4 regions of the Bradyrhizobium sp. CCBAU 65884 genome follow, and region 2 is predicted to be linked to each of the others. Evidence: predicted binding sites of a transcription regulator. Region 2 holds the regulator's gene; each other region holds the start of a gene.
What was found. Region 2 encodes PhoB, which activates phosphate uptake and scavenging genes when phosphate is short. Its sites were predicted from a motif close to TGTCATNNANCTGTCAT; they were not measured.
Positions count from the first base shown of each region.

Region 1: the regulator PhoB is predicted to act here: its motif matches at 2,390-2,406, upstream of phnC (phosphonate ABC transporter ATP-binding protein).
Region 3: the regulator PhoB is predicted to act here: its motif matches at 2,609-2,625, upstream of phnF (phosphonate metabolism transcriptional regulator PhnF).
Region 4: the regulator PhoB is predicted to act here: its motif matches at 2,803-2,819, upstream of XI03_RS23185 (acetoacetate decarboxylase).

Region 1 covers NZ_LBJU01000115.1:11,078-15,748, forward strand. The annotation lists gene phnE (phosphonate ABC transporter, permease protein PhnE) at 1-407, opposite strand, end outside; gene phnD (phosphonate ABC transporter substrate-binding protein) at 479-1,414, opposite strand; gene phnC (phosphonate ABC transporter ATP-binding protein) at 1,481-2,290, opposite strand; gene XI03_RS17120 (transferase hexapeptide repeat family protein) at 2,465-3,136, shown strand; gene XI03_RS17125 (alpha-D-ribose 1-methylphosphonate 5-triphosphate diphosphatase) at 3,133-4,326, shown strand; gene XI03_RS17130 (DUF1045 domain-containing protein) at 4,345-4,671, shown strand, end outside.
Region 2 covers NZ_LBJU01000105.1:17,344-22,014, forward strand. The annotation lists gene pstA (phosphate ABC transporter permease PstA) at 1-195, shown strand, start outside; gene pstB (phosphate ABC transporter ATP-binding protein PstB) at 192-1,010, shown strand; gene phoU (phosphate signaling complex protein PhoU) at 1,022-1,738, shown strand; gene phoB (phosphate regulon transcriptional regulator PhoB) at 1,761-2,477, shown strand; gene XI03_RS11545 (GcrA family cell cycle regulator) at 2,717-3,229, opposite strand; gene XI03_RS11550 (aspartate aminotransferase family protein) at 3,685-4,671, shown strand, end outside.
Region 3 covers NZ_LBJU01000115.1:6,240-10,910, forward strand. The annotation lists gene XI03_RS17075 (alpha-D-ribose 1-methylphosphonate 5-phosphate C-P-lyase PhnJ) at 1-358, opposite strand, end outside; gene XI03_RS17080 (carbon-phosphorus lyase complex subunit PhnI) at 355-1,458, opposite strand; gene phnH (phosphonate C-P lyase system protein PhnH) at 1,463-2,071, opposite strand; gene phnG (phosphonate C-P lyase system protein PhnG) at 2,076-2,540, opposite strand; gene phnF (phosphonate metabolism transcriptional regulator PhnF) at 2,658-3,386, shown strand; gene phnE (phosphonate ABC transporter, permease protein PhnE) at 3,516-4,364, opposite strand; gene phnE (phosphonate ABC transporter, permease protein PhnE) at 4,361-4,671, opposite strand, start outside.
Region 4 covers NZ_LBJU01000122.1:78,914-83,584, reverse strand. The annotation lists gene XI03_RS23195 (carbohydrate porin) at 1-723, opposite strand, end outside; gene XI03_RS23190 (transporter) at 754-1,770, opposite strand; gene XI03_RS23185 (acetoacetate decarboxylase) at 1,882-2,661, opposite strand; gene XI03_RS23180 (patatin-like phospholipase family protein) at 2,860-4,035, shown strand.

The sequences.
Region 1 (4,671 bases), on a different contig from region 2:
ACGACGAAGCGCAGCCAGGGTGCGGGCGAGGTGTTTTCAGCCGCGAAGAAGTTCAGACAAAATGCCAAGGTCGCGCCGATCAGCGTGCCGACATAGGATATCAGCAGCGTCTCGCCGAGCATCTTCAGCCATTTGCGCCAGCCCCAGAGCCACTCGCCGACATCGGTCCAGACGCGCTGGCCGTTGTCGAGCGTGAGGATGCGGTCGAAATAGCTGATGAAATTGCCGAAATAAGTGAACAGCGTGCGCAGATTCACTTCCGCGCCGACCGCGGCGAGAAGCAGCGCGGCGGCGAAGACCGCGATCCCCAACAGCAGGCGGAGCCGCCTGCGCCCGACCGCCTGGCGATAAGCGGCGTTGAGCACGGCAAGCTGCTGCTCGGGGAGGATCGAAACCGCTGTTGTCATCGGCCTGAGCCAAGTTCCGTCAAAGAAAGAGCCGGGTCCAAGGACCCGGCTCCAGTTACATCGCCCTGAGATCAGGACGCCTTCTTCTTACGCAGCGCATCGACGAACTTGATCAGCTCGATCGTGCCATCCCAATCCTTGGTGGTGGCGGGATGAAAGCCCTTCTTCTGGCCGTCGGAGAGGCGGTCGAACGCGGCCTTGTCCTTGGCCGGCGCGTCGAAGAACGCCTTGGCGATAGCGGCCTTGGCGTCTTCCGGCAGGTCGGAATTGTAGGCATAGGGGCCGTTGATGATCGGCGCCGACTTATGGATGATACGGAAATCGTCCTTCTTCATCGCCGAGCCGTCGGCATTCTTCAGCATGCCCTTGGTCAGCATCTGCGCCAGCGTGGAATCGTCGTCGCTGGTCCACTGGTTGGCGGCAACGTCGACGGTGCCCTGCGACAGCGCCAGCATCGCGTTCTCGTGACTGCCGGTGAAGACGACCTTGCCGAAATAGCCGTCGGCATCGGGGATGCCCATCTTGTCCAGCTCGAAGCGCGGCACATTGTTGCCGGAGGTCGAGTTCGGATCGACGAGGCCGAGGTTCTTGCCCTTGAGCTGGTCGACGCTCTTGTAGGCGCTGCTCGCCTTGACGAAGAACACCGAATAATAGCCGGTCGAGCCGTCGGCGTTGATGTCGTTGGCGAAGGCGTCGGACTTGACGCCGGTCAGGCGGGCGCGGGCGAACGAGGCCGAGCCATAGCTGGCGATATGGATGTTGCCGGCGCGCTGGCCCTCGATGACGGCGGCGTAGTCGTTGGCGATGCGCAGCGTGACCTTCACGCCCAGTTCCTTGGAGAGATAGCTCACGAAAGGCGCCCAGCGCTCGGTGACGCCGGAGGCGTTCTCGGCCGGGACGACCGCAAAGGTCAGCTCGGGATATTTGGCTTTCCAGTCTTCGGCGGAAGCCGACGAGGCGAAGGCGAGCGCCGCGGCGCCGGCAAGAACGAGTCTACGAGTGATCATGATACCCTCTTCATCGGTTGGGGTCGGTTGACGCAAAACTTGCAACTCAAACAGGCGCGACGCGGCTCAGGCGGCGGCCGCCGTTCCAAGTGCCGGGACGCCCGCGGGCGCCGGGTCAGGCATGGTGCCCATGACGTCGGCGGCTTCGAGATCGTAAAGCTCGCGCGCGACGTGGTCGGTCAGTGCGGCCGGCGCGCCGTCGAACACCACCCGGCCCTGCGCCATGCCGATCAGGCGGTCGCAATAGCTGCGCGCCAGATCGAGCGAATGCAGATTGCAGATCACGGTGATGCCGAAATGCTTGTTGATGCGCAGCAGCGCATCCATCACGATCTTGGTGTTGCGCGGATCGAGCGATGCGATCGGCTCGTCGGCGAGGATGATGTCGGGCTGCTGCACCAGCGCACGCGCGATCGCGACGCGCTGCTGCTGGCCGCCGGAAAGCTGGTCGGCGCGCTGGGCGGCGAGCGATGCGATATCGAACTGTTCGAGCGCGGACATCGCCAGCGCCTTGTCCTGCTCGGGCCACACTTGCGACAGCGAGCGCCAGGCCGGCATCGTCGCAAGCCTTCCCATCAGGACGTTGGTGAGGACGTCGAGCCGGCCGACCAGGTTGAACTGCTGGAAGATCATGGCTGAGCGCGCCCGCCACTGCCGCAGCTCCTTGCCGCGCAGCGCGGTGACGTCGATGCCGTCGAACAGGATGCGGCCCTGCGTCGGCGTCGCGAGACGATTGATGGTTCGCAGCAGCGTCGACTTGCCGGCGCCGGACCGTCCGATCACACCGACGAAGCCGCCGGGGGAGACTTGAAACGAAGCGTCGTCCACCGCGGCTTTCGCGCCGAAGCGACACGTCAGACCTTCCACCACCAGCATGCAGGACTCCAGATTAGCTGGAGCCAACCGCTAACGCCCGCGCTTGACACTTGTGTGACACGGGCGTTGCAGTGCGGCGATGCTACACACCTCATCCCCTGTCATCACCGCGTCATGACATCGTCATCAAGCCGCTCGAAGAGGAACGCCCGCCCTCGCACTTCCGGATGCAACATGGCCGCCAAAACTCTTTCGGTCCAGCCGACCATCGATCCCTCGGCCAAGCTGCATGAGACCAGGCTCGGCGCCTATACCGAGGTCGGCGCGCGCACCATCCTGCATGAAGTGGCGATGGGCGATTACTCCTATGTCGTGAACGATTCCCAGATCACCTACACCACCATCGGAAAGTTCTGCTCGATCGCGGCCATGACGCGCATCAATCCCGGCAATCATCCGATGCACCGCGCGACCCAGGCGCATTTCACCTATCGCTCGAGCGCCTACTTCGAAGGCGAGAGCGACGACGCCGAATTCTTCGACTGGCGGCGCCAGCATCACGTCCATATCGGCCACGACGTCTGGATCGGCCACGGCGCGATCGTGCTGCCGGGCCGCAACATCGGCACCGGCGCGGTGATCGCGGCCGGCGCCATCGTCACCAAGGACGTGCCGGCCTACGCCATCGTCGCCGGCAATCCGGCCCGCATCGTGCGGCGGCGTTTCTCCGAGGAGATCGCCGGAAGGCTCGCGCGGCTCGCCTGGTGGGACTGGGATCACGACAAGTTGCGTGAAGCCCTGCCCGATTTCCGCAAGCTCGGGATTGAAGATTTTCTTGCGACATACGAAGCAGGGGCGGCTCCCCTGACCAGATCCCTTACCAGCAAACGAAACGCGGTCGCGTGACAGACATTTTCCTTGAAGGCGGCCGGGCCCTGATCGGCGCCGAACTCGTCGAAACGTCATTGGCGGTGTCGGGACAGGACATCGCGCAGGTCGATGCCTCACGGGGCCGGGCGCGGCTGATAATCGATTCACGCAACCTGCTGGTGCTGCCCGGCATCGTCGACCTGCATGGCGATGCCTTCGAGCGGCAGATGATGCCGCGCGCCGGTGTCGACTTCCCGATCGACGTCGCGCTCGCCGACAGCGATCGCCAGGCGATCAGCAACGGCATCACCACCGTCTTTCACGCCACCACCTGCTCGTGGGAGCCGGGCCTGCGCAGCGCCGATAACGCGCGCGGCCTGATGGAGGCCATCGAGCGGCAGCGTCCGCAATTCGCCGCGGACACCCGCTTCCATCTGCGGCACGAGACCTACAATCTCGACGCCGAGGCCGAGATCAGCGAGTGGCTCAACGAAGGCCGGGTCGATCTGTTCGCTTTCAACGACCACATGGACGGCACGGTCGCCGACATGGCCAAGCCGCGCAAGCGCAACCGCATGGTGGAGCGCACCGGGCTGTCAGCTGAGGAATTCGACCGGCTGGTCGAACGCGTGGTCTCGCAAGCCGACGAAGTGCCGGCTTCGGTTGCGCGGCTGGCCGCCGCGGCGCGCGCAGCCGAGGTGCGGATGCTCTCGCACGACGATGCGACGCCGGCGATGCGCCAGGAGTTTCGCGAGCTCGGCGCTGACATCGCGGAGTTTCCGATCAACGAGGAGACGGCGCGGGCGGCAGCAAGCCACGGCGATGCCATCGTCTACGGCGCGCCCAACGTCGTGCGCGGCGGCAGCCACACAGGCTGGACGAAGGCCTCCGACATGATCGCCAAGGGGCTCTGCTCGGTGCTGGCGTCCGACTATTATTATCCCGCGCAGCTGCTTGCCGCGTTCCGCCTCGCCGCCGATGGCGTGCTGCCGCTGACGGAAGCCTGGAATCTGGTCTCCGCCGGCCCGGCGCGCGCCACCGGCCTTGCCGATCGCGGCGTGCTCGCCGAAGGCCGCCGCGCCGACATTCTGTTGGTCGACGACAGCGTGAAGCTGCGGCCGCGGCTGATCGCGGTGATCGCAGGCGGAAAGCTCGTCCATCTCACCGATGCGACGCGGCTGCTCACTGCTGTGGCGACGCCCCGCGAGGCTGTCGTCGCGGCCTAAATTGGTTATGCTGAGGCGATGACAGGTTTTCCCCGCTACGCGATCTATTTTGCCGCCGGCAGTGACAGCGCGCTGTCCCGCTTCGGCGCCGAGTTGCTCGGCTACGATGCCTACACCGGCAACGAATTGCCGTTCCCGCGTGATGCGCTGCATGTCGCGCCGGACTGGCGCGACGTCAGCGCCGATCCACGCAAATACGGCTTTCACGCCACGCTGAAGGCGCCGATGGCGCTCGTATCAGACAGGACCGAAGCGGAACTGATGGCCGCCTGCGCCGCATTGGCCGGCAAATCGCGGCCGCTTGCCGTGATCCGGCCCGTGGTCGATGCCATCAGCGGCTTCATC
Region 2 (4,671 bases):
CTGTCGAACCAGTTCTTCAGCCTCGGCCTGAACAAGACGATGGCCAATTTGCCGGTCACCATCAACAACTTCGTCCAGAGCCCCTACGCCTATTGGAAGCAGCTCGCCTGGAGCGGCGCGCTGCTGATCACGCTCACCGTGCTTGCCCTGAACATTGGCGCGCGCATCCTCGGCGCCGAGAGGACTGCAAAATGACCGACCTGTCCGTTTCCATGAGTTCCAACGCTCATCTGGCCTCGCAGCCGCTGCCGGAAGCTCCGGCCAAGGTGACGGTGCGCAATCTCAATTTCTATTACGGCGAGCACCACGCGCTGAAGAACATCAACCTGACGCTGGGCGCCAACCGTGTCACGGCGTTCATCGGCCCGTCGGGCTGCGGCAAGTCGACCCTGCTGCGCATCTTCAACCGGATGTACGACCTCTATCCGGGCCAGCGCGCCACCGGCCAGCTCATGCTGGACCAGACCAACATCCTCGACCCCAGGCTCGACCTCAATCTGCTGCGCGCCCGGGTCGGCATGGTGTTCCAGAAGCCGACGCCGTTCCCGATGACGATCTACGAGAACATCGCCTTCGGCATCCGCCTCTACGAGAAGATCTCGAAGTCCGAGATGGACGACCGCGTCGAGAAGGCGCTGCGCGGCGGCGCGCTGTGGAACGAGGTCAAGGACAAGCTCAACGCCTCCGGCCTGTCGCTCTCCGGCGGCCAGCAGCAGCGCCTGTGCATCGCCCGCACCGTCGCAGTGCGGCCCGAGGTGATTCTGTTCGACGAGCCCTGCTCGGCGCTCGATCCGATCTCGACCGCCAAGGTCGAGGAGCTGATCCAGGAGCTGTCCGAGAACTACACGATCGCGATCGTCACGCACAACATGCAGCAGGCGGCGCGCGTCTCCGACAAGACCGCCTTCATGTATCTCGGCGAGCTGATCGAGTTCGACGACACCAGCAAGATCTTCACGTCGCCGAGCGACCGGCGCACGCAGGATTACATCACCGGCCGGTTCGGCTGAGGAGACGCGACATGGGTACTGAACATACCGCAAAAGCTTTCGACACCGACCTCCAGGAGCTCACCCGCCTGGTCGCCGAGATGGGCGGCATCGCCGAACGCATGATCGTCGATTCCGTCGGCGCGCTGATCCGCCGCGACGTCGCGCTCGGCCAGCGCGTCGTCACCATCGATGCCGAGCTCGACGCGTTGCAGAAGCGCATCGAGGAACGCGCCGTGCTCACCATCGCCCGCCGCCAGCCGATGGCGGTGGATTTGCGCGAGATCGTCGGCGCCATGCGCGTTGCGACCGACCTCGAGCGCATCGGCGACCTCGCCAAGAACATGGGCAAGCGCGTCGCCGCGCTGGAGACCGACTTCCATCCGCTGAAACTGTTCCGCGGCCTGGAGCACATGACCGACCTCGTGCAGCAGCAGGTCAAGTCGGTGCTGGACGCCTATGCCGCACATGATCTGCCGGCGGCGATGGCGGTGTGGAAGGGCGACGAGGAAGTCGACGCGATCTGCACCTCGCTGTTCCGCGAGCTCCTCACCTACATGATGGAGGATCCGCGCAACATCTCGTTCTGTATCCATCTGATGTTCTGCGCCAAGAACATCGAGCGGATCGGCGACCACGCCACCAACATCGCCGAGACCGTGTTCTACATGATCGAAGGCCAGGCGATCACCGACAAGCGGCCGAAGGGCGACATGACCACCTTCGCCACGACGGTCCCGAATACCTGAAGACTCAAGGAGCGACGACCCGATGGGCGCACGCATTATGGTGGTTGAGGACGAGGAAGCTCTCACCGAGCTGCTTCGCTACAACCTCGAAGGCGACGGCTATGACGTCGAGACGGTGATGCGCGGCGACGACGCCGACACCCGCCTCAAGGAGCACATCCCGGACCTGATCGTGCTCGACTGGATGCTGCCGGGCCTGTCGGGCATCGAGCTGTGCCGGCGGCTGCGGACCCGGCCCGACACCAAGCAGCTGCCGATCATCATGCTCACCGCGCGCGGCGAGGAGAGCGAGCGGGTGCGGGGACTTGCGACCGGCGCCGACGACTACATCGTCAAGCCGTTCTCGGTGCCGGAGCTTTTGGCGCGCGTGAAGGGCCTGCTGCGCCGCGCCAGTCCTGAGCGGCTCGCGACAGTGCTGGCCTATGGCGACATCGAGCTCGACCGCGACAAGCGTCGCGTGGCGCGCTCGGGCCGGCCGATCGATCTCGGTCCGACCGAATATCGCCTGCTGGAGTTCTTCCTGGAGCATCCGGGCCGCGTGTTCTCGCGCGAGCAGCTGCTCGACAGCGTCTGGGGCCGCGACATCTACATCGATGAGCGCACCGTCGACGTCCATATCGGCCGCCTGCGCAAGCTGCTCAATCTCGGCCGCGAGCAGGACCCGATCCGCACCGTCCGCGGCGCCGGCTACGCGCTCGACGATCGCTTCGCGAAGGCGGAACAGACGGAGGCTCGGTGAGCTGCGGCCACACTCTCGGTGTCGTCCCGGACAAGCGTCAGCGCAGATCCGGGACCCATAACCACGGGGAGTAGTGATCTCGAGAAAAAGGTAACTCCGAGTCCCGTAACCACATCTCGCGGTGGTTATGGGTCCCGGATCTGCGCGCGCTTGGGGCGCGCTTGTCCGGGACGACATCGGATGTGTCGAGCCGTCACTCGTATGACGGCGCCGTCTTTGCAGTCACTGAACCAGCTAACTCAGCGCGGACCCGGCTTTGCCGGGGCACGCCGGCGATCCGCCGCCGGCTGATACGCCACGCGCGAGTGCTGGGCGCAGTAGGGCAGGCCGGACAGCGCCCTGCCGCCGCAGAAGAAGAAATCCGGGCTGGAGGGATCGCCGACCGGCCAATGGCAGGTGGCCTCGTTCAGCTCGAGCAGCGACAGCCGCTGGCTCATCGGCACCACGTTGTCGTAGGTGACCGGTTCGGCCTCCACCTCGACCTCGAAGGCCTGCGCCAGCGCGGTGTTGCCGCGCGCAATGGGGCGGGTCACCCGCATCATGTGCTGCGCGGGACGCGCCTTGCGCGGCCGGGGCGCTGCCGATGAAGGGCTCTTGGCACGGCCGGACAGACCGAGCCTGTGCACTTTGCCGATCACGGCATTGCGGGTCACATTGCCGAGTTCAGCTGCGATCTGGCTGGCCGAAAGTCCGGCCTCCCAGAGCTTTTTCAGCTGCTCGACGCGATCGTCGGACCAGGTCAAAACCGTCATTGCACCCTTTCCCTCGCTACGCGCCGCCATCCTGGGGCCTCGCAGCGATTGCCTAAGCCTTCAAAAACCCGTGCCGTCAGAATCCCTTAAGGCTCGCCGGGCGCGTGACTGACGCCCGAACGTTTACGCCGGTACAAGAGGACTCTTGGGATCAGAACCGCTGCACGAGATGTCGTATCTGACAATCCAAACGCTACAATATGGCGTGACTCCCGCGCAAGAGTCCGCCGACTCGCTTCCACATGTTCCGTGGTGAAAACCCGCAAAATCGGCACCGCAAGACTACGGATTCAGCGTTTCCCGAGGCTTTCCGGGCGGCATTGACACCCGTCTTGCCAGGCATAAGATAGTCGCGCGTGCCGCCCTTAAAAGGCGGCACGTTTCGTTTTCCGGGCCGGTCGATGGTGCGTTGCGCAATGCACGCGTCACACCGTCCGCAACATTCAAGTGACATCATGACTAACAGCGCAGCGCCGCATTTGCTCCCCGTTTTCGCCAGAGCCGACCTCGGCTTCGAGCGCGGCGAAGGCTGCTGGCTGATCGCGACCAATGGCGATCGCTATCTCGATTTCACCTCGGGCGTGGCTGTGAATGCGCTCGGCCATTGCCACCCGCATCTGATCAAGGCGTTGCAGGAGCAGGCGACGAAGCTCTGGCACATGTCGAACCTGTTCCAGAGCCCGGATGGCGAGAAGCTCGCCAACCGGCTTTGCAACGAGAGCTTTGCCGACTTCGTGTTCTTCTGCAATTCGGGCGCCGAAGCGCTGGAGGGTGTGATCAAGGTGGTCCGCCATCATCACTTCTCCAAGGGTCATCCGGAACGTTATCGCATCATCACCTTCGAAGGCGCCTTTCACGGCCGTACGCTGGCGACGCTCGCCGCGACCGGATCTGCAAAATATCTCGAAGGCTTTGGCCCGCCCATGGATGGCTTCGACCAGCTGCCGCATGGCGATATCGAGGCCGTCAAGAAGGCGATCGGCCCGCACACCGCCGGCATCCTGATCGAGCCGATCCAGGGCGAGGGCGGCGTGCGCTCGGCAACGCCGACCTTCCTCAAGGCGTTGCGCCAGCTCTGCGACGAGAAGGGCCTGCTGCTCGCCTTCGACGAGGTGCAGACCGGCATGGGCCGCAGTGGTGATCTGTTCGCGTATCGGCGCACCGGCGTCACGCCGGATGTGATGTCGCTGGCGAAGGCGCTTGGCGGCGGCTTCCCGATCGGCGCGGTGCTGGCGACCGCGGATGCGGCCGACGGCATGGGGCCCGGCTCGCACGGCTCGACCTTCGGCGGCAATCCGCTGGCGATCTCCGCGGCCAACGCGGTGCTCGACGTCATGCTCAAGCCCGGCTTCTTCGACCACGTGCAGAGAATGTCGCTGCTGCTGAAGCAGAAGCTTGCCTCCGTGATCGACCGTCATCCCGATGTCGTCAGCGAAGTGCGC
Region 3 (4,671 bases), on a different contig from region 2:
GCACCTGGTCTGCGTGCAGCGTCGCCTCGGGGATGCGGTGGCGGGTCTGGATCACGGTCGCCTCATCCGTCGCCGTGGTCGTGGCAACGCCCGCGGTCTTGGCGAAGAATTTTCGGATCGAGATCGCGTTGGTGGTGTCGTCGGAGCCTTGATCGATCACCTTCAGCACGTCGGCGGGACCGAGGATCGCAGCGGTGACCTGCACGCCGCCGGTGCCCCAGCCATAGGGCATCGGCATCTCGCGGCTGGCGAACGGCACCTGATAGCCGGGAATGGCGATCGCCTTCAGGATCGCGCGGCGGATCATCCGCTTGGTCTGCTCGTCGAGATAGGCGAAATTGTAGGCGGGCGCGTTCATTCCGCGGCTTCCTTCATGGCGTCAGGCGCCTGGGCATCGGAAAATTCTTGGCGCAGCTTGCGGAGCAGGCCGAGCTCGGACTGGAAGTCGACATAATGCGGCAGCTTCAGATGCTCGACAAAGCCGGTGGCCTGGACGTTGTCCGAATGCGACATCACGAATTCTTCATCTTGCGCGGGGGCGAGTGCCTCCTCGCCGAGCTCGCGGGCGCGTAGCGCGCGATCGACCAGCGCCATCGACATCGTCTTGCGCTCGCTCTGGCCGAAGGCGAGGCCATAGCCGCGGGTGAAGCACGGCGCTTCGGTCGCGGAGCCCTTGAACTGATTGACCATCTGGCACTCCGTGAGCTCGATCGCGCCGAGCGGCACGGCGAAGCCGACGTCCTCCGCCAGGAATTCCACCTCGACCTCGCCGAAGCGGATCTCGCCGGCGAAAGGATGGTTGCGGCCATAGCCGCGCTGGGTGGAATAGCCCATCGCCAGCAAAAATCCTTCGTCGCCGCGCGCGAGGTTTTGCAGGCGCAGATCGCGATCCGCCGGGAAATTCAGCGGCTCGCGGGTGAGATCGCCGACGCTGGCGCCCTCTTCGGCCTGCGGCGAAGATTCGATCAGCCCGTCGCGGCCGAGAATGTCGGTCACGCGCGGCGTTGGCGCCGTCGACGCATCAGCCGTTGCCGGCGCTTCCGGCACAAAGCCTTGCGCGAGCGCGGGATCGAGCAGGCGGTGGGTGTAGTCGAAGGTCGGCCCGAGGATCTGGCCGCCCGGAATGTCCTTGAAGGTCGAGGACACCCGCCGCTGCACCCGCATCGCGCCGGTGTCGACCGGCTCGCTGGCGCCGAAACGCGGCATCGTGGCGCGGAAGGCGCGAACCAGGAAGATCGCCTCGATCAGGTCGCCGCGCGCCTGCTTGATCGCGAGCGCCGCGAGCTCGCGATCATAGAGCGAGCCTTCGCTCATGACACGGTCGACGGCGAGCCCAAGCTGCTCCGAGATCTGGTCGAGCGTGAGCTCCGGAACGCCTCGGTCGCCGCGCCGCTGATCTGCGAGCAGGCGATGGGCGTTCTCGATGGCGCGTTCGCCGCCTTTGACTGCGACATACATGCTTCTAGCTTCCCTTGCTCACGATGCGCGTGGTGCGGGGGATCGCGACCACGGCGTCATCGGCGACCAGCACCACATCGATGCCGCGCGGAAACAGTGCTTCGTTGACGCGCAGGCGCTCGAACAGATCGAACGGCTTGACCGACGCCTGGAGCGTCGCGGCGCCGTCGATGCCGGGACCGCGCAGCTCGAAGCTGCGTCCTGCGTCGAGACTGTCGACCTGGAGGATCAATGTGGTGGACCGATCCGGATATTCGCTGGCGCCGAGCGCGAAGCGTTCGAGCGGCGGCAGCGCGCCGCCGTCACTGATCAGCGCAAAACTCGCGATGGTGGAGTCCTGCACCACCGGCGCGCCGGTGTGAAATTTCAGCCATTTCACCACGTCCGCGCTCTCCGCCATCCGCGCGTCGAGCCAGAGCGGCGTGTCGTGGTCGAACAGCGTCAGCGCGATCGCGGCGGTGCCGCGCATCATCGTTTCCGGCTTGCCAGCCATCGGCACGATGCGCTGGACCAAGCCCGGCCGCGCCATCGCGTCCATCACAGAGCGAAAGGTCGATTGCGCCGACAGCACCTTGTCGGCGAAACCGGGCGGCAATTCCGCAATCGTGGTCATGGCCTCAACCCTCACCGCGCACCATGGTGTAGAAATCAACCTTCGTCGCGGCGGTCTCGGCCGCCGCCTGCTTCCGGCGAATCATAAGCTGCTCACGCAACGGCGCGATTACGTCCCGCTCCACCGCTCCGCCGAAATCCCGGGACTGAACCAGCGCGTCACACAGTGCGATCAGCCGCGCTTTCTCGCCGTCGCGCCCGAGCGTGTAGCCGAACCCGACCTCGCCGCTCGCCAGCCGGACCGCGGCGCGCGACACCGTGGCTTCGCCGAGATTGAAGGGCGCGCCGTCGCCGCCGACCCGGCCGCGCAGCATGACGAGGCCGTTTTCGGGCGCACGCAAATCCTGATGGGCCGGGACAGCCAAGTTGCGGAGGCGGGCGGCGATCTCGCCCGCCTCCGCGTGCGCCAGCACGGCCATGGCGGCCTGGCGCTGGGCTTGCTGGTTGTTGTGCTGGGTCACCTGATCCACCGAACCTTTGACAGAACTTGCCGCATCGAAGTTGTCTATGATAATAGACAACTTCATACGGGAGCGCCATGACTGTTTCGTGACAAAGCTGTGATTTCTGGAGTAGGTTGCCGCAACATGAGCATGCAGGACACCGCCTCCTCCGGCGTCGCGCTATGGCGCCTCGTTGCCGACGGCATTGAGCGCGGCATCGCCGATGGCCGCTTCGCGGCCGGCGACAAATTGCCGGGCGAGATGGAAATCGCCGAAACCTATCGGGTGAACCGCCACACCGTGCGGCGCGCGCTGGCAGCCCTTGCCGAGCGCGGCCTCGTGCGCGCCGAGCGCGGCAGCGGAACCTATGTCGAGGCACAGAAGCTCGCTTATCCCCTGCGCTCACGCACCCGCTTCTCCGAGATCGTCGGCGCCGGCGGCCGCGAGCCGCGCGGGCAGCTGATCGAGGCGACCGACGATGTCGCGACCCGTGAGCTGGCGCGCGAGCTCGGCTTGAAGGCCGGCGCGCCGCTGGTGCGGATCGAGGCGATTCGCCTCGCCGACCGCACGCCGATCTGCGTCTCCACCACCTGGCTGTCGGCGGAATTATTTCCGGGTGCCGGCGCCGTGTTCGCAGCGACGCGCTCGATGACGAAGCTGCTGGAACATTACGGCGTCCGCGACTATCGCCGCGGCGCGACCCGGATCACCGCCGGCATCGTCGACGCAACCGACGCGGCCCGGCTCGATCTGGCGCTGGGACGGCCGATCCTGGTGGTCGATGCGACCGACCACGATCTCGACGGCAAGCCGCTGATGACCAAGCATTCGCGCTTCGCGGCGGAGCGGGTGGAGTTTCTGGTGGAGTCGTAGGGGATTCTCTCTCCACGAGAGCCGGAATCGTAGGGTGGGCAAAGGCGCACTTGCGCCGTGCCCACGATCATTCTCGATCGTCAGAGGACGTGGGCACGCTGCGCTTTGCCCACCCTACAGCACCTTTGATCAGGCGACAGCCCGCCGCCCGATAATCGCAAAGCGCAGCTTGCCCGAGATGAAATCGATCGCGGCGACCGCGACCAGGATCATCAGGATCAGGAACGACACCTTCTGCCATTCCAGCACGCGGATCTGCTCGGCGAGCTGGAGGCCGATGCCGCCGGCGCCGACGATGCCGATGATGGTGGCCGAGCGGGTGTTGGATTCGATGAAATAGAGCACCTGCCCGGCGATCACGGGCAGGACCTGCGGCAACAGGCCGAAGCGGATCTCGTGCAGCGGGCCGCCGCCGGAGGCGCGGATGCCCTCGACCTGCTTCTGGTCGGCGGCCTCGATCGCCTCCGAGAACAGCTTTCCGAAGGCGCCGAAATCCGACACCGCAATGGCAAGCACGCCGGCGAACGGGCCAAGCCCGACGACGTTGATCCACACCAGCGCCCAGATCAGCGTGTCGACGCCGCGGATCGAATCCAGGAACCGGCGCACGGGAAAGCGCAGGAGCTTCGACGGCACCACGTTGCGCGCCGCGAGCAGGCTGACCGGAAGCGCGAATATCGCGGCCAGCGTCGTGCCGAGCAGCGCGATCGACAGCGTCTCGCCGAGCGCCTTCAGATAGATCGGGAGCGACGATCCGGGGTCAGGCGGGATCATCATCAGGCTGATCCAGCCGAGCTGGCTGAGACCTGCGAAGAATCGCGACGGCGAGAAATCGAGATCGACCAGGCCGTAAATGAGGATCGCGAACGCCGCGACGATCATCGCCGGCGTGGCAAGCCGCGCCGAGGCCGGACGGTCGAACACATCGGGATAGCGCGCGCGAAGCTCTCGCGTGTCGACCGCCTGCTGCCTCGTCACGTCCGCGCCTCCTTGCCGAACAGGCGGCCGCGCAGCCAACCGGTGCTGATGTCGATGATGAACACGGTGACGATGATGGTGAGCAGGATCGCGCTGACGTCCGAATAGTAGAATTTGCGGATGGCGACGACGAGCTCCTGGCCGATGCCGCCGGCGCCGACGAAGCCCATCACCGAGGCTTCGCGGACGTTGATCTCGAAGCGCAGCAGCGCGTAGCTCGCATAGCCCGCGGTCACCTGCGGCACGACGGCGAACCGCATGCAGGACAGCCAGCTCGCGCCGGTCGAGCGGATGCCTTCGACCGGCT
Region 4 (4,671 bases), on a different contig from region 2:
CCCGATCACCCACGGCGGATCGTTGACGCGGAATGCCAGGCCATGATGATCGCGCAGTTGAGGATCGACATCGCCGGGCCCGGACGGATCGCCGTTGAACACCGCACCATACGCGGTGATCTTGTCGGTCAGTGCGGCCTTGATGCGAATGCCGGGCACCGCGATCGGCGGCGCCGGGCCGCCGGCCGGAAGATTGCTGGCCTTGATCGCGGGCCAGCCGAAGGTGCCGTTGACGAAGAGGTCGTCGGTCTGGCTGTCGAAGAACTCGACATCGGCGGCCTGCTGGCCGGCCCTGATGTTCAGGCGGTCATTGAAAAAGCTCTGCTCGAAATAGGCATTGTAGAGCCGCTGATCCGGCAGCGCCTCGATCTCGCTGATGGTGGCGAGGTTCATCACGTAGTTGCGGCTGAGCCCCTGGCCGTAGATGACGAGAGCATTGGCGTAAAAGCGGCCGCCGGTCCAGCCGACCAGCCTGTCGAGATCGGCATCGACCGACAGATCGAGCCGGCCGAAATGGATGGCGCCACGCTTCACGCCGCCGGCGGCGTTGGCGATATTGTCTGCGATATAGGTGGCGCCGAAATTCAGGCCCTTGCTGGCAAGGCCGTCGTGCCATTCGTTGAACCATTTGGGAAACAGCCATGCGGCCGCGCTTTCGTCCTTGGCACCGGCGAGCGCGCTCGTCGCCGTGCAGGCCAGGGCGATCGCGGCCGCCACGGATATTTGGGTCCCCCAACTCACGATCGACACACGCTACTTGAAGATACCGGTGCGCCGCATGAAGAGATAGGCCGCAGTAACCGAGCAGGCCATCAGCACTGCCGCCCACAAAAATCCGCTTTCGACCTCGGTCAGCGGCAGGCCCTTGGTGTTCATGCCGAAGATGCCGGTGACCAGCGTCGGCGGCAGCAACAGCGAGGTCACGATCGAGAGGGTGTGGAGATGGCGGTTGCTCTCCTCCTCGTTCTTGAAGCGCAGCTCTTCCTCGAGCAGGCGGCTGCGCTCGCGCAGCTCGACGATGTCGTGATCGAGCCCGTCGAGCCGCTGCGCGAGCTTGCCGGCCTGGATCCGCAACGCCGGCGACAAATGATCGGTGTTCTTCTGATCGAGACGGTGAAACAGCGTGCGCAATCCGGTGAGCTGCCGATGCAGCCGCACGCAGGTGCGGCGGAGCCGGCCGAGATTGCGGCGCATCTCGGGCCTCGCGTCATCGGCGAGGATGCGCTCCTCGATATCGTCGATCTCCTGGCCGAGCTTGTCGGCCATCCGGTCCAGCGTGTCCGCGACCTCGTCGACGATCTTTTCGAGCAGATGAGCGACATTGTCGACGCGGTAGCCGCCTTCGAGCACCCGCCGCGTGGCGTCCGCCGAGCACAGCGCCTGGTGGCGGCCGGAGACCAGCAGCCGCTCGGTCATGGCGAAGCGCAGGAACGCGGTCTCCTCCGTCGCGCTGTCGATCTCGCGCACGAGATCGGAGAACACACCATAGACGCAATGGTCGATGACGTGAAGCTGCTGGAAGGTGTCGCTCGACAGCAGCAGTTCGCGTGCAAGCGCCGGCAGCTGCGACGCCGCGATCCAGGGCCGCGCCCGCGCGTCGGTCAGGTTGAAATGCAGCCAGAGCCGGCCGTCATGGCTGAACTCGATCGGCTGGTCGACCGGCAGCGCCTCGGCACTGCCGTCGCTGTGCAGGCGGAAGGCCCAGACCAGGCCGGGAATGGCGGGTTCGGCGTTCGATAATGCGCTGGCAAGCTTTGCCGGCTCAGCCATGGATAGCCCCAACCGTCAACAACTGCCCCGTTCCGGAAGACGGCTGACGGCATCTTCCGGACCCCACGCGGGTACTCAATTACGCCAGTGTTACAGTTTGATGATGCCGCCCTATTCCGCCGCGAGCCCGGTCGCGGCCGCCTCGGCTTGCCTGATGTAGTCATGGACGACGCGGCCGAACGGCAGCGTCAGATCGGCGATGTAATGATGCGCCCCGAGGCAGCGGCGGACCGGGAAATCGGCGACCGGCGCATTCACATGCGGCACCAGATGCAGCCGGCCCGGCCCCATCCAGGAGCCCTTCGGCACGATGTCGATCAGGTTGATCGCAACCAGCTGGCAGACCTCGAGACGGCCGTCGACGCCCGGGATCATCTTCAGATTGATCTGCGTCTTCGACAGCGTGGCGCGGGTGAGGTCGCCGTTGCCGGCCATGCTCTCGTGCTTGTAGCCCATGGTGCCCATGGCGACGAGCTGGCCGGCATATTCCAGCGTGCCCGTCAGCGTGTCCTTGACGATTTCGAGCTTGGGATGGGCGTATTTCTTGGGAAAGCCCCAGATCTCGCGGCCGGCGGCGATCGGCGGATCGTCGTCGAGATACATCTGCGAGACGAAGTTGACGTCCTCGCCGTTGAGACGCGCGGGAATGACGAGGCCGGATTCGGTATAGCTGCCGAAGCCGGAGGAATCCGGCATCTTGATCCATTCGTAATGCACGATCGGCTGGTCGATCGGCTGCAGCGGCTCGGGCAGGCCGGCGCGGATCAGCTCCGGGTCGGTCTCGTAGGTGATGACGAGGAATTCGCGGTTGACGAACCGATACGGCCCGGCCGGATAGCTCGGCCCTGCCGCGGGCATGGACGGAAGTCTCAGCACGTCTTCGCTACGCATCGCTGGTCTCCTGTGTTCCTGATCGGCGGCAATTGCTAGCGATCCTCATTGACTGCGATGTGAAGCTTTTCCGTCAGGCGCACGACCCCTGCCATTGCAGCGTGGTCGGTCTGCGTTGCCGGCGATGCATCGGTGCCGCCTTGTCATCACGCCGTCACCACGTGACGCAATCGTCTTGCGCAAGCAGGAGGCATCGCCATGGACGCCCGCACGTCGCATCCGACATATCAGAGCCATCAGGCGCCCTCGCGGGGCTGGCGGCCCGAACGCTGCGATCGCATCGCGCTGGTGCTGCAGGGCGGCGGCGCGCTCGGCGCCTACCAGGCCGGTGTCTATCAGGCGCTGCACGAGGCCGGCATCGAGCCCGACTGGGTCTGCGGTGTCTCGATCGGCGCGATCAACTCCGCCATCATCGCCGGCAACAAGCCGGAAAAGCGGCTCGAGGCGCTGCGCATCTTCTGGGAGCGCATCACCAACCGCAAGATCTGGCACTACACGCCCGACGGCGACGTCTTCCGCCAGTGGCGCAATCTCACCAGCGCCTGGATGACCTCGGCGATGGGCCAGCCCGGATTCTTCACCCCGCACCAAATGAATCCCTGGTTCAGCCCGGTCGGCGCGCGCACCGCGACCAGCTATTACGACACCATGCCGCTGAAGGAGAGCCTGCTCGAGCTGGTCGACTTCGATCTCATCAACGAGAAGAAGGTCCGCTTCGCGGTCGGCGCGGTCAACGTGCTTTCGGGCAATTTCATCTATTTCGACAATTCCCATGACGAGATCGAGCCGGAGCACATCATGGCCTCCGGCGCCCTGCCCCCGGCGCTGCCGATGGTGCGGATCGGCACCGATCATTTCTGGGACGGCGGCATCGTCTCCAACACGCCGCTGCAACACCTGCTCGACCAGGAGGATGCGCTCAATTCGCTGGTGTTTCAGGTCGACCTGTTCAGCGCGCGCGGCGTGCTGCCGCGCTCGATCCAGGACGTGATGGCTCGCCACAAGGACATCATGTATTCCTCGCGCACGCGCCACAACACCGACGTCTATCGCCGCACCCACAATCTCAAGGTCCTGCTCCACAAGGCGCTGGCGAAGCTGCCGGACGAGCAACTGTCCGACGAGGAGCGCAAGCTGAAGACGAGCCTGTGCCACATGCCGGAGATCGCGATCCTGCATCTGATCTACCAGCAGAAGGCCTATGAGGGCGACGCCAAGGACCACGAGTTCTCGGGCACCTCGATGCGCGAGCACTGGACCAGCGGCTATGAAGACACCAAGCGCACGCTCAAGCGCCGCGACTGGATCAAGATGCCGGAGGAAGGCATGGGCCTCGTCGTGCACGACGTGCACCGGGAGACGGAGAGCGCGTAAGGGACGCTTGTGTCCCGGACGCGCAGCAACGCCTTGAGCGTTGCTGCGCCAAGCCGGGACCCAGAAGCTACACGGTTCGCCGCGATCATGGGCCCCGGCTCTGCAGCGCTCCGTCAAAGGGACGCTGCGCTGCGTCCGGGGCACGAGACTGCCCATAAACATGATCCATTCGGAAGACACACTTCCGCATTCTCGCGGCTCATTTCGCCCGAGCTTTGCTCTCGTCGTTGCCCTTCTTGTTCAGAAAGGGCGCAGGGAAGGCCGGGCGCCGGCTGGCACCCGCGGTCCCGTGTGCGAACAAGACGCGCACGGGTTGGACAACAGGTGTAGCCGGGCGACCGGCCTTCCCTGCGCGGATGGCTTTACGGCTTATGTCGCGCTCTCCCCGGGGAGCGATGCACTATTGCCCCCGTCGCCTTGCGGATGACTGATGTGCTGACCCGGTTGAGCCGCAACATCACCGCAACACTTGACGCACAGACCCCGGGCGTCAGGACCACACGATTTTGCCGTCCGCGCACATCCCCGTTCCTGTCCCCGATGGCTTGCGTGCGCTCACCATCGAGGCCGAACCAAGGACGCCGTCAGCGCCGTGTCGTATCGCGCGTGCAGCTGCTCACGGGGATCCCGCCCTGC